Regions from separate parts of the Marinobacter sp. MA genome, predicted to be linked through region 2. Evidence: predicted binding sites of a transcription regulator. Region 2 holds the regulator's gene; the other holds the start of a gene.
What was found. The regulator sigma-54, encoded in region 2, starts transcription at its own class of promoters, with help from an activator protein. The targets are predictions, from matches to a motif close to ANTGGCATNNANNTTGCTNT.
Positions count from the first base shown of each region.

Region 1: the regulator sigma-54 is predicted to act here: its motif matches at 2,303-2,322, upstream of NUW46_RS01455 (ammonium transporter).

Region 1 covers NZ_CP103058.1:338,990-344,408, reverse strand. Annotated here, with positions in the region: gene NUW46_RS01470 (YkvA family protein) at 1-418, shown strand, start outside; gene pomA (flagellar motor protein PomA) at 488-1,258, shown strand; gene NUW46_RS01460 (flagellar motor protein MotB) at 1,261-2,178, shown strand; gene NUW46_RS01455 (ammonium transporter) at 2,402-3,610, shown strand; gene NUW46_RS01450 (lipocalin-like domain-containing protein) at 3,622-4,704, opposite strand; gene NUW46_RS01445 (FtsX-like permease family protein) at 4,701-5,419, opposite strand, start outside.
Region 2 covers NZ_CP103058.1:2,950,660-2,956,078, forward strand. Annotated here, with positions in the region: gene lptC (LPS export ABC transporter periplasmic protein LptC) at 1-76, shown strand, start outside; gene lptA (lipopolysaccharide transport periplasmic protein LptA) at 60-626, shown strand; gene lptB (LPS export ABC transporter ATP-binding protein) at 604-1,329, shown strand; gene NUW46_RS13650 (RNA polymerase factor sigma-54) at 1,487-3,007, shown strand; gene hpf (ribosome hibernation promoting factor) at 3,108-3,416, shown strand; gene ptsN (PTS IIA-like nitrogen regulatory protein PtsN) at 3,504-3,974, shown strand; gene rapZ (RNase adapter RapZ) at 4,003-4,887, shown strand; gene NUW46_RS13670 (HPr family phosphocarrier protein) at 4,895-5,164, shown strand; gene mgtE (magnesium transporter) at 5,174-5,419, shown strand, end outside.

The DNA of each region.
Region 1 (5,419 bases), 1.7 Mb from region 2:
GGCAGTGTTCAACCAGAAAGATGCCCGGGAGCAACTCGATGCCGAGGCCAGCAAGGTACACCGGTCCGACCTTGAGACTCTGCTTGAACGGCAACGCGCGATTGAAGAAAAGGTGAAGGGTAGCGGCAAGCTGGCACGCTTCAGCGGCGACATCAAGCTGATGTTTTCCATGATCCGCGACTACTGGTACGGCAATTACCGGAGCGTACCCTGGAAGACAATCGCGGCAGTGGCAGGGGCACTCCTGTACGTGCTGAATCCGCTGGATGTCATTCCCGACCTTCTGTTCGGCTTCGGATTTATCGACGATGCCGGCGTCGTGGCCCTGTGTCTGAAACTGGTAGAATCCGATCTGCTCCGCTACGCTGCGTGGAAGGAACATCAGGAAGAATCTGAAAACCGGGTCAGTGCGAATTGATTAATTTCTGAACTGACGGTATTCTCCCGCCCCTGCTGTAGGAACACCTGAATCAAATCTGGAGTTGTCGTGGATTTAGCCACTCTCATCGGTCTTGCCGGCGCTATTCTGCTGATTGCATCCGCCGTTATTCTTGGTGTTTCACCTTCCGTATTTATCAACCCTGCCTCATTGCTGATTGTCGTGGGTGGCACCATGTTCGTGGTGTTGGCCAAGTTCAGCGTCGCCCAGTTTCTTGGCGCCTTCAAAGCGGCCGCTCGGGCCTTCAAGTTCAAGCTGCCCGAAACCCAGGCCAGCATTGAAGAGTTGGTGGATATCGCCAACGTGGCCCGCAAAGAAGGCGTCCTGGGGCTGGAGGATAGAGAGATCAGCAGCCCGTTCCTGGCCCAGGGTATACAGATGCTGGTGGACGGTCAGGACGGCAAGACTATCAAGGAGCTCCTGAACAAGGAACGCCTGATGACCCTCGACCACAACCGTTCTGGCGCCAAGGTATTCACGGCCATGGCCGATGTGGCGCCGGCCATGGGCATGATCGGCACGCTGATTGGTCTGGTTCAGATGCTGTCGAACATGGAAGACCCGAAGTCCATCGGCCCTGCCATGGCGGTCGCACTGTTGACCACACTGTATGGCGCCATGATTGCCACCATGATCGCGACTCCGATTGCCGACAAGCTCTCCCTGCGGATGACCGAGGAAGCGCGCATGCAGTCGCTGTACATTGATGCCCTGGTGGCCATTCAGGAAGGCACCAATCCCCGGATCATCGAGCAGATGCTGTCGAGCTACCTGCCCCCCAAGGAACGCGAGAAAGCGGCTGCAGTTGAAGGCGCCTGACCATGGATGAATTGCCTGAAGAGGAAAAACCGGGGATTCCGGCGTGGGTAGTTACCTTCGCCGATCTCATGTCCCTGCTGATGTGCTTCTTCGTGTTGCTGCTGTCCTTCTCGGAGATTGATGCCCAGAAGTTCAAGCAGATCGCCGGTGAACTCTCCAAAGCCTTCGGCGTTCAGCGGGACGTGCCGGCCCTGGAAATACCCAAGGGTACCAGCCCCATTTTCGACAAGTTTTCTCCCGCACCGCCCGAGCCCACCGTGGTCAACGAGGTCAAACAGACCACCACAGAGGAAGCCCCCGAGCTGCAGACCCTGAAAAGCCCGACCGACATGGCCGTGGAGGCTGCCATGGAAGAGCAGCTGCAGGAAACCATGGACGAAATCCTCAAGGTGCTGGAGCCGGCGATCGCCGATGGGCGCATCAATGTAAGCGAGGATCAGCGGCGGATCGTGATCCGGGTGGAAGAAAAAGGTTCGTTTCCCTCAGGTTCGGCTCAGCTGACCTGGGAATTTGAGGGCCTGTTGCTGGACATGGCCGAGGTTATTGAGGGCATCCCCGGCGACCTGACCATTGAGGGCCACACCGACAACGTGCCTATCCGTACCGATCGCTTCTACAGCAACTGGGATCTGTCGGCTGCCCGGGCCGCCGCGGTGGCCAACGTGCTGGTCGCCCGGGACCAGGTTGAACCCACGCGACTTTCCGTCACCGGACTGGCGGATACCGAACCCAGAGTTCCGAATAGCTCAGCAGAAAACCGGGCCAAGAACCGGCGCGTGGAAATCATCATTGATCTCTCCGGCCCGATGCAGGAACAGGAGGTTCGCCTCCGGGAACTGATCCAGTCCGAATCGGACGATGACCAGTCGGCACTCGGGATCGAATCCGACAGCTCGACATCAAACGAAATCAGCTGGTAAGCGCACTCTATTTTGGTGCGCCCGACACCAAAACGCACAATGCTAGTGCACTTTGGCTCTAAAACACGTCTCCCACATCTGTCCAGAACCACCCAACTGCCCTTCCGCGCTTGAAATGCATTATTTTGGAACAGCTCTTGCTTTAGCTGCACCTCATCAATGCACATTTCAACGTAAAGCGGCCCGCTAGAGGCCGGACACACAACATCAGGAGCGAAAACCCGTGGACATCACGAGTGCAGTACACACCCTGACTGAAAGCGCCAACACGCTGTTCATCCTCATCGGCGCCATTATGGTGCTGGCCATGCATGCCGGCTTTGCTTTTCTGGAAGTAGGCACCGTTCGCCACAAGAACCAGGTCAACGCCCTGGTGAAGATCATGACCGACTTTGGCATCTCTGCCGTGGCCTATTTCTTCATCGGCTACTACATTGCCTACGGCAGCCATTTCATGAGCGGTGCCGCCGAGCTCACCGCCGCCAACGGCTATGATCTGGTGAAGTTTTTCTTCCTGATGACCTTCGCCGCAGCCATTCCCGCGATTGTCTCCGGTGGTATCGCTGAACGGGCAAAGTTCTATCCGATGCTGATTGCCTCTGGCCTGATTGTTGCCTTTATCTATCCCTTCTTTGAGGGGCTGATCTGGAACGGCAACTATGGCTTCCAGGGCTGGCTGGAGAACCAGTTTGGTGCGTCCTTTCACGACTTCGCCGGCTCCGTTGTAGTGCATGCAGTGGGCGGCTGGATCGCCCTGGCGGCCGTTCTGGTCCTCGGTGCACGAAATGGGCGCTACCGTAACGGCAAGGTGGTGGCTTTTGCCCCCTCCAACATTCCCTTCCTGGCCCTGGGCGCCTGGATCCTGACCGTCGGCTGGTTCGGCTTCAACGTCATGTCCGCCCAGACCCTGGACGGCATCAGCGGCCTGGTGGCCGTGAACAGCCTGATGGCCATGGTCGGCGGCATCCTGGTGTCCATGCTGCTGGGCCGCAAGGACCCGGGCTTTATCCACAACGGTCCGCTAGCAGGGCTGGTGGCGGTATGTGCCGGCTCTGATCTGATGCACCCGGTGGGTGCCCTGGTAACGGGCGGCGTCGCCGGCGCCATCTTCGTGTATTTGTTCGAGTGGGCCCAGGCCAAGATCGAGCGCCTGGACGATGTCCTGGGTGTCTGGCCCCTGCACGGTGTCTGTGGTGTCTGGGGCGCGATTGCCTGCGGCATCTTTGGCCAGGAGGCACTCGGTGGTCTCGGCGGCGTCAGCCTGATGTCCCAGATCATCGGCTCGGTGGCCGGCGTGGTGGTGGCCTTTGTGGGCGGTCTGATTGTCTATGGGGTTATCAACGCCATTTCCGGACTGCGTCTGACCGAAGAAGAAGAGTTCAACGGGGCGGACCTGAGCATCCACCGGATTGGCGCAAACGCGGTCGAATAAGCACTGGGTGTTCAGTCGCCGTAGCCGGTCAATTCCATGTAGCCCTCGCCAGAGTGGCTGCCGGCGACGGTGACCGGGCTTTCCCAATAAGGGTAAAGCCCGTCATTCAGGTAGTTTCCAGGGGGCGCCGAAATTTCAAGGCTCACTCCGTAATCCGGAACCTCCAGACGCCAAAGGCGGGGAAAGCCCCGGGCGTCTGGTTCCTCCGGGCGAATGCGAAGCTGACTGGGCTGAAGCGCTACCGGCTCGCCATCAGCCGGAATCCAGGTTCCGGAACGAAAACCGCCGTCCTCCTCGCGGAGCTGGAAAGCCATCAATTTGTCACCCGACTCCAGGTGCAGCGCAAACCAGTCCCAGCCCTGCTGGCCCGATTTGAGAAACTGACTACTCCACTCCCGGTCGAACCAGCCCTTGCCCGCAACCTCAAGTGTCTCATTACCCAGCGTGACAGTACCCTCGATGTGCAGGTCCACCAGACTGAAATACATCGAACCCTCACCATCGGCGGATTTGGCACTGAAGCCGTTATCACCGTGCGCAACAGGCTTGCCATTGATCGAGAGGGACAAGTCGTAGGACCAGCCATCCGCCGCCACCTGCAACCGCCATGACTCGCTTTCGGATGTTGCCTCAAGCTGCCAGTCGTCCAGCCAGACGGCCAGTGGCTGCGCCTGTGCGCCGGCATGGCCGACATCGCCCCGGGCCAGTTTCTCTGCAAAGTAGTGCCGGGCATCAAAGCTCACCGCGGCATGGGCCATCCAGGCCGCTTCCAGGGGCCACTCGGCTGCCTCAGGAGGTTCAGCATCTGCCGGCCTGGGCGTAATGGCCTGGCGGAACTGGGTCCATTGCAGGCCCAACGGCTCACCTTCTTCAGTCCTCAAATTGGCGGTCAGATACCACCATTCGATCCGGTGTTGCGGGTGCGGGCCGAAATCATCGGGAAATATCAGGCGGTCGCCCGGCCCGGGCTGAAGGAAGGGCACTTCGGCGTCGTTTTCTGCGACACCTGCCAGTCCGGCGAACCCTGCTTCTTGTTGTGACTCCGAACAACCGGCCAGAACCACGATGGACAACATCAGTATCCAGCGTCTCATCGCTCACCTCCCGCCAGCGCGTTGGCGTTCACAGGGGCAACCGTTGGTGATTTCAACTGGCGCATCATCAGCAGGCCGATGCTGAGGCCAATCAGCAGACTCAGCACCCCAAGCTCCAGCCAGAACCGGGGATAGACCGCCATGGGCAGGGACCAGCCGAACGCGATGGGGTTGATGCGATGCACCAGAACCCAGGTCAGCCAGATGCCAAGCGGCAGGGCCAGCAGGGTAATTGCAGCGGTCAACGACACTGACAGCCGGATCAGTTGGGCCGATGCTTGTCGCACGGATAGTCCCCAGACGACCAAAAGCCGGAAATACCAGGCCCGGGTGGAGAAGAAGACCCAGCCCATCATCAACAGGGCAATGGCCGCCAGTATCAGGGTCAGGGTAGTCATGGCCCGGGTCAGCAGGAAGGTCTGGTCAAAGATGGCCGTGGCGAGTTCTTCAATAGCCCGGTTGTCCCGGACCGTCAGCTCATCCACCTGCCATACCCGCTTTAATCCACCGGTCACTTCCTCGACGTCGAGATTTCCGGGCGATACCGACAGGCTCTGGAAACCGGTTGCGAAGTCTTCAGGAAGCACCGAAGGATGAATCAGGATTTCGCCAGCGGGGCGACCGTAGTCCGGGTAGGTGGCCAGCACGGGAAACTCGAACGAACCGCTTCCGAGGGTTACCTCCAGGGACTGGCCGACCTGTACATTCTGCCTGC
Region 2 (5,419 bases):
CATGAAAGCGTGGATAGACGAGCGGATTCTGGAACTGAACTCCCAGGTGGAAGGACGCTATGAAACCGGAAACTAACCGATACCGGCGCCTGCTGGTTGCCCTGCTGACAGCCGCGATGATCGGCCCGGCGGCCGCTTTCGACCTTGATTCCGACACCCCCATCAAGGTTACCGCAGACAATGCACGCCTCGACGATGGTCAGGGCATTGCCACCTACACCGGGGATGTAGAACTTGAGCAGGGCAACACCCGGCTGAACGCGGATCGGGTAGTCTTATATCGCTCCGAGGTCGGGCTGAGCCGGATCGAGGCCTCCGGCACCCCGGCCAGATACCGGCAGCCGGCACGAGAGGGCGAAGGAGAAACCGACGCACGCGCCCTGAACATTACCTGGTCAGCCACCGACAGTCGGCTGACCTTTGAACGCGAAGCAGTCATCGAGCAGAATGGCAACCTGTTCCGCGGCGACGTCATTCATTATGATACCGCCGGCCGGGTAGTGACCGCTGAAGGCGGCGCAGACACGGGCGAAGGCAGCGGCCGGGTAGAGATGGTGATTCAGCCACGCAGCGCCGACAGACGCACTGACAGACAGGAAACCGATGGCAGTTCTGAGAGCCAGTAACCTGGCAAAGAGTTACAAGCAGAAAAAAGTGGTGATCGACGTTTCCCTGGAAATTCGCAGTGGGGAGATAGTGGGACTGCTTGGCCCCAACGGCGCCGGGAAAACCACCTGCTTCTACATGATCGTCGGTCTGGTCCCTGCCGATCGTGGCCGCATCACCATCGACAGCCGGGATATTACGCCACTGCCGATGCACGGACGCGCCCAGCAAGGCATCGGTTACCTGCCCCAGGAAGCCTCGGTGTTCCGCAAGTTGTCGGTACGCGACAACATCATGGCGATCCTCGAAACCCGTCGGGGGCTGGGCAAAGCGGATCGAGAGAAAAAGCTCGAGGAGTTGTTGGAAGAATTCCACATAACCCATATCCGGGACAGCGTTGGCATGGCCCTGTCGGGAGGGGAACGGCGACGGGTGGAAATTGCCCGGGCGCTGGCCATGGAACCGGCCTTCATACTTCTGGATGAACCCTTCGCCGGTGTCGACCCGATATCCGTAAGCGACATCAAGCACATCATCCGGCATCTGCGTGACAAGGGTATTGGCGTTCTGATTACCGATCACAACGTGCGAGAGACCCTGGACATCTGCGAGAACGCCTACATTGTCTCCGGAGGCCACATCATCGCCTCCGGCAATGCCGATGCGATTTTGGCCAACCAGCAAGTCAAGGAAGTCTACCTGGGCGATGAATTCAGGCTGTGACACCGAAAGGCTCATTGTTTTGATGACCTGTAGCAAGTAAACTCGGCAAAGAACTTGCTAGGGTAAAATAAAACGACGGCAAGTAACCGGCATATATAGAATTTTTCACGACTTATGACACAAAGCGCTGATGAGTGACGGATCCTGAACCATGGTTATGAAAGCCTCCTTACAGTTAAAGCTGGGTCAGAGCCTGACCATGACGCCCCAGCTGCAACAGGCGATCCGGCTTCTCCAGCTCTCCACCCTCGACCTCCAACAGGAAATCCAGCAGGCACTGGAATCCAACCCCATGCTGGAGACATCCGAGGACGATGATCAGGCTGACGCAACCGCCGAGAACGACGAGCGCGAGACTAGCGAGAAAGAATCCGCGGCCGAGTCAGCGCCGGAACCTTCGAGCGACTGGGACGAATCAGAGAATGGCCCGGATTGGTCCTCCGAAAACGACATTCCGGACAACATTCCGGACGACCTGCCGGTAGACACCGCCTGGGACGACATCTACCAGTCCGCGCCCGCGCCGGCCGCCCGCAACGACGACGAGAACGATCACGATTTCGAGACCCGCAACTCGCCCACCGAAACACTTCAGGATCACCTGGAATGGCAGCTCAATCTGACCCCGCTGAGTGAACGGGACCAGGCCATTGCCCATGCCCTGATGGACGCTGTGGATGAGCGCGGCTATCTCACCAGCCCTCTGGAAGAAATCCACGCCGGACTGCTGGATGAGAACGAGGAAGACCCTCTGGAACTGGATGAAGTGGAAGCCGTCTTGCACCGCCTCCAGCACTTTGATCCGCCAGGGGTGTTTGCCCGGGATCTGCAGGAATGCCTGCTGATCCAGCTCAACCAGCTACCACCCGAGACGCCCTGGCTGGCCCAGGCGCGACTGGTGATTACCCACTACATCAATCTGCTGGGCAACCGTGACTACGCCCAGTTGCTGCGGCGCAGCCGTCTGAAAGAAGACCAGTTGCGAGAGGTTCTGGCTCTGATCACCGGCCTTAACCCGCGGCCGGGCGACGTGATTGATCGCGCCGAACCCGACTATGTCATTCCGGACGTTATCGTTCGCAAGCACAATGGCCGCTGGCGTGTTGAGCTGAATCCGGAAATTGCCCCGCGCATTCGGGTGAATGCCAGCTATGCTTCACTTATAAGGCGTGCGGACAGCAGTGCCGACAACACCTTCCTGCGTGATCAGTTGCAGGAGGCCAAGTGGTTTATCAAGAGCCTGCAAAGCCGCAATGAGACCCTGTTGAAAGTGGCGACCCGTATTGTCGAACACCAGCAGGGATTCCTGGATCACGGCGAGGAAGCCATGAAGCCGCTGATTCTTTCAGACATCGCCCAGGCGGTAGAAATGCATGAATCGACGATTTCACGGGTAACCACCCAGAAATACATGCATACCCCAAGGGGCATTTTCGAGTTGAAATATTTCTTCTCCAGCCACGTCAGCACTGACGAGGGCGGCGAATGCTCCTCCACGGCCATCCGGGCGATGATCAAGAAGCTGATTGCCGCGGAAACGCCCAAAAAGCCGTTGAGCGACAGTAAAATTGCAGCCATGCTAGGAGAACAGGGAATCAAGGTTGCGCGACGCACCGTTGCAAAGTACCGGGAGGCCATGCACATTCCGCCGTCCAACGAGCGCAAGCGGCTGGTCTGAATACCCCGGTGCGGGGCGCAACACCGTATTCGCCGGCGCACAATGCGCCAGCACCCAGACCGGCTCCCGGGAGCCGGCACGATGACAACAGGAGACGCCTATGCAACTCAATATTTCAGGCCATCACGTAGAACTGACTCCCGCACTGAAAGATTACGTTTCAGAGAAGTTCGAAAAGCTCGAGCGTCACTTCGACCACATCAGTAACTGCCAGGTGACCCTGGAAGTGGAAAAGGTGCGCCAGATTGCGGAAGCCACGTTGCACGTGGTTGGTGGTGAGATTCACGCAAAGGCAGAAAACGAGGACATGTACGCAGCCATCGATGCCCTGATCGATAAACTGGACCGCCAGATCCTCAAGCACAAGGAAAAGAATGTAGACCGGATGCACGGAAACGGCTCTCGCTAACTGGCTGTTTTCATGCAAGTCATCTAATCGAGCTGCGACATGAACAACGTGTCGCAGCCTTTTTTTTAACGGAAACGCAGTCGATCCATGAGCGACACATCCCTGACCATAGACACTATTCTTGTTCCGGAGCTCACCCTCTGCAGGGTACCTGCGTCCAGCAAGAAACGGGCCCTGGAGTTTATTGCCGAGCAAATAAACCACCAGGACAATACGCTCAGCGAGACCCAGCTCTTCAACAACCTCATTTCCCGTGAGCGTCTGGGCAGTACCGGCATTGGCCAGGGGATCGCCATTCCCCACTGTCGCCTGGAGGGCCTTGATCACGTGGTGGGCGTGCTGATGACGCTCGAAGAAAGCGTTGAATTCGATGCCATCGACAATCAGCCGGTGGATCTGATTTTTGCCCTGATCGTCCCGAAAGAGGCAACCAGCGAACACCTGGAGCTGCTCAGCCAACTGGCAGAGAAGTTCAATGAGCGGTCGTTCTGTGATCGCCTCCGGCAATGTGAGGACGCCGGCACGCTGTACCAGCGCATGACCGCCTCAGGCGGCTGATTTTCATTGCAGTGGAGGTGATTTGGTCATGAAGCTGATTATCGTCAGTGGCAGGTCCGGTTCGGGTAAAAGTACCGCGCTTCATGTGCTGGAGGACCTCGGGTTCTACTGCATCGACAATCTTCCCATTGGCTTGCTTTTTCCTCTCACCCGGGAAGCCGCGAGCCAGACCAAGCCCGGCCGGCTCGGCAAGATGGCGGTCAGCATTGATGCGCGCAACCTTTCCGGCGAGCTCGCCAATTTCGAGGAAATTTACCGGCGCCTCCAGGAGACCGGGGTTACCGTTGAAATTATCTTCCTTGATGCCGACGAGCAGTCACTTCTCCAGCGTTTCCACGCCACCCGCAGAAAACACCCGCTGAGTGACGACAAGACCTCCCTCAGGGAAGCCATTACCAGCGAGAAGAAGCTGCTTGAACCACTTTCCAAGCTTTCCGACCTGTATGTGAACACCACCGGTATGTCGATGTACGAACTTCGGGATATGGTGAAGCAGAGAGTTGTTGGCCGGAAGGATCAGGAGCTGGCACTGCTGTTCCAGTCGTTTGGCTTCAAGCACGGAGTACCGCTGGATTCCGACTATGTTTTCGATGTCCGCTGTTTGCCCAACCCTTACTGGGATACCAGTCTGCGGAAGTACGTGGGCACGGATCAGCCGGTTATCGAATTTCTGGAAAAGGAACCGGCGAGCCGGAAGATGATCGACGACCTGAAGGCCTTCCTGGATACCTGGCTGCCCTCCTTCGCAGACAGCAACCGCAGCTATATGACGATTTCCATTGGCTGTACCGGCGGCCAGCACCGTTCAGTGTATGTTTGCGAGCAGTTGGGCGACTACTTCCGGCAGCGCTACAGCAATGTGCAGGTACGCCATACCGAACTGCCACACCTTCAGACCCGGGAAGAGATCTGATCGAACCATGATTCGCCGCCCGATTACCATCATCAACAAGCTGGGTTTGCACGCGCGCGCCACGGCCAAACTCGTTAACACGGCATCCAGATTCGACAGCAGTGTGCGGATTAGTGGCAAGGGCCGGGATGTAGACGCAAAAAACATCATGCAGGTGATGATGCTGGCCGCCAGCAAAGGGACCGATGTGGAGCTTATTGCCGATGGTCCGGATGAAGAGCAGGCCATAGAGGCCCTGGCCGAACTGATCAACGATTATTTCGGCGAAGGTGAGTAAAATAGACACATGACCGATATTCTGGAAAAAAGCCAGGCCCGCCAGCGCCTTCGTTCACTGAGCGAGGCCCTGGACAGTGGCGCACTGAAACAGGTTGCCCGCATCCTGAACGGTGGCCTGAGCCCCAGTGATATTGCCCATCTGCTCGAATCCTCTCCGCCCCGCCAGCGTGCCCTGCTCTGGAACCTGGTAGACAAAGAGCTGGAGGGCGAGGTTCTCCAGTATCTCAGCGATGATATCCGGGGTTACTTCCTG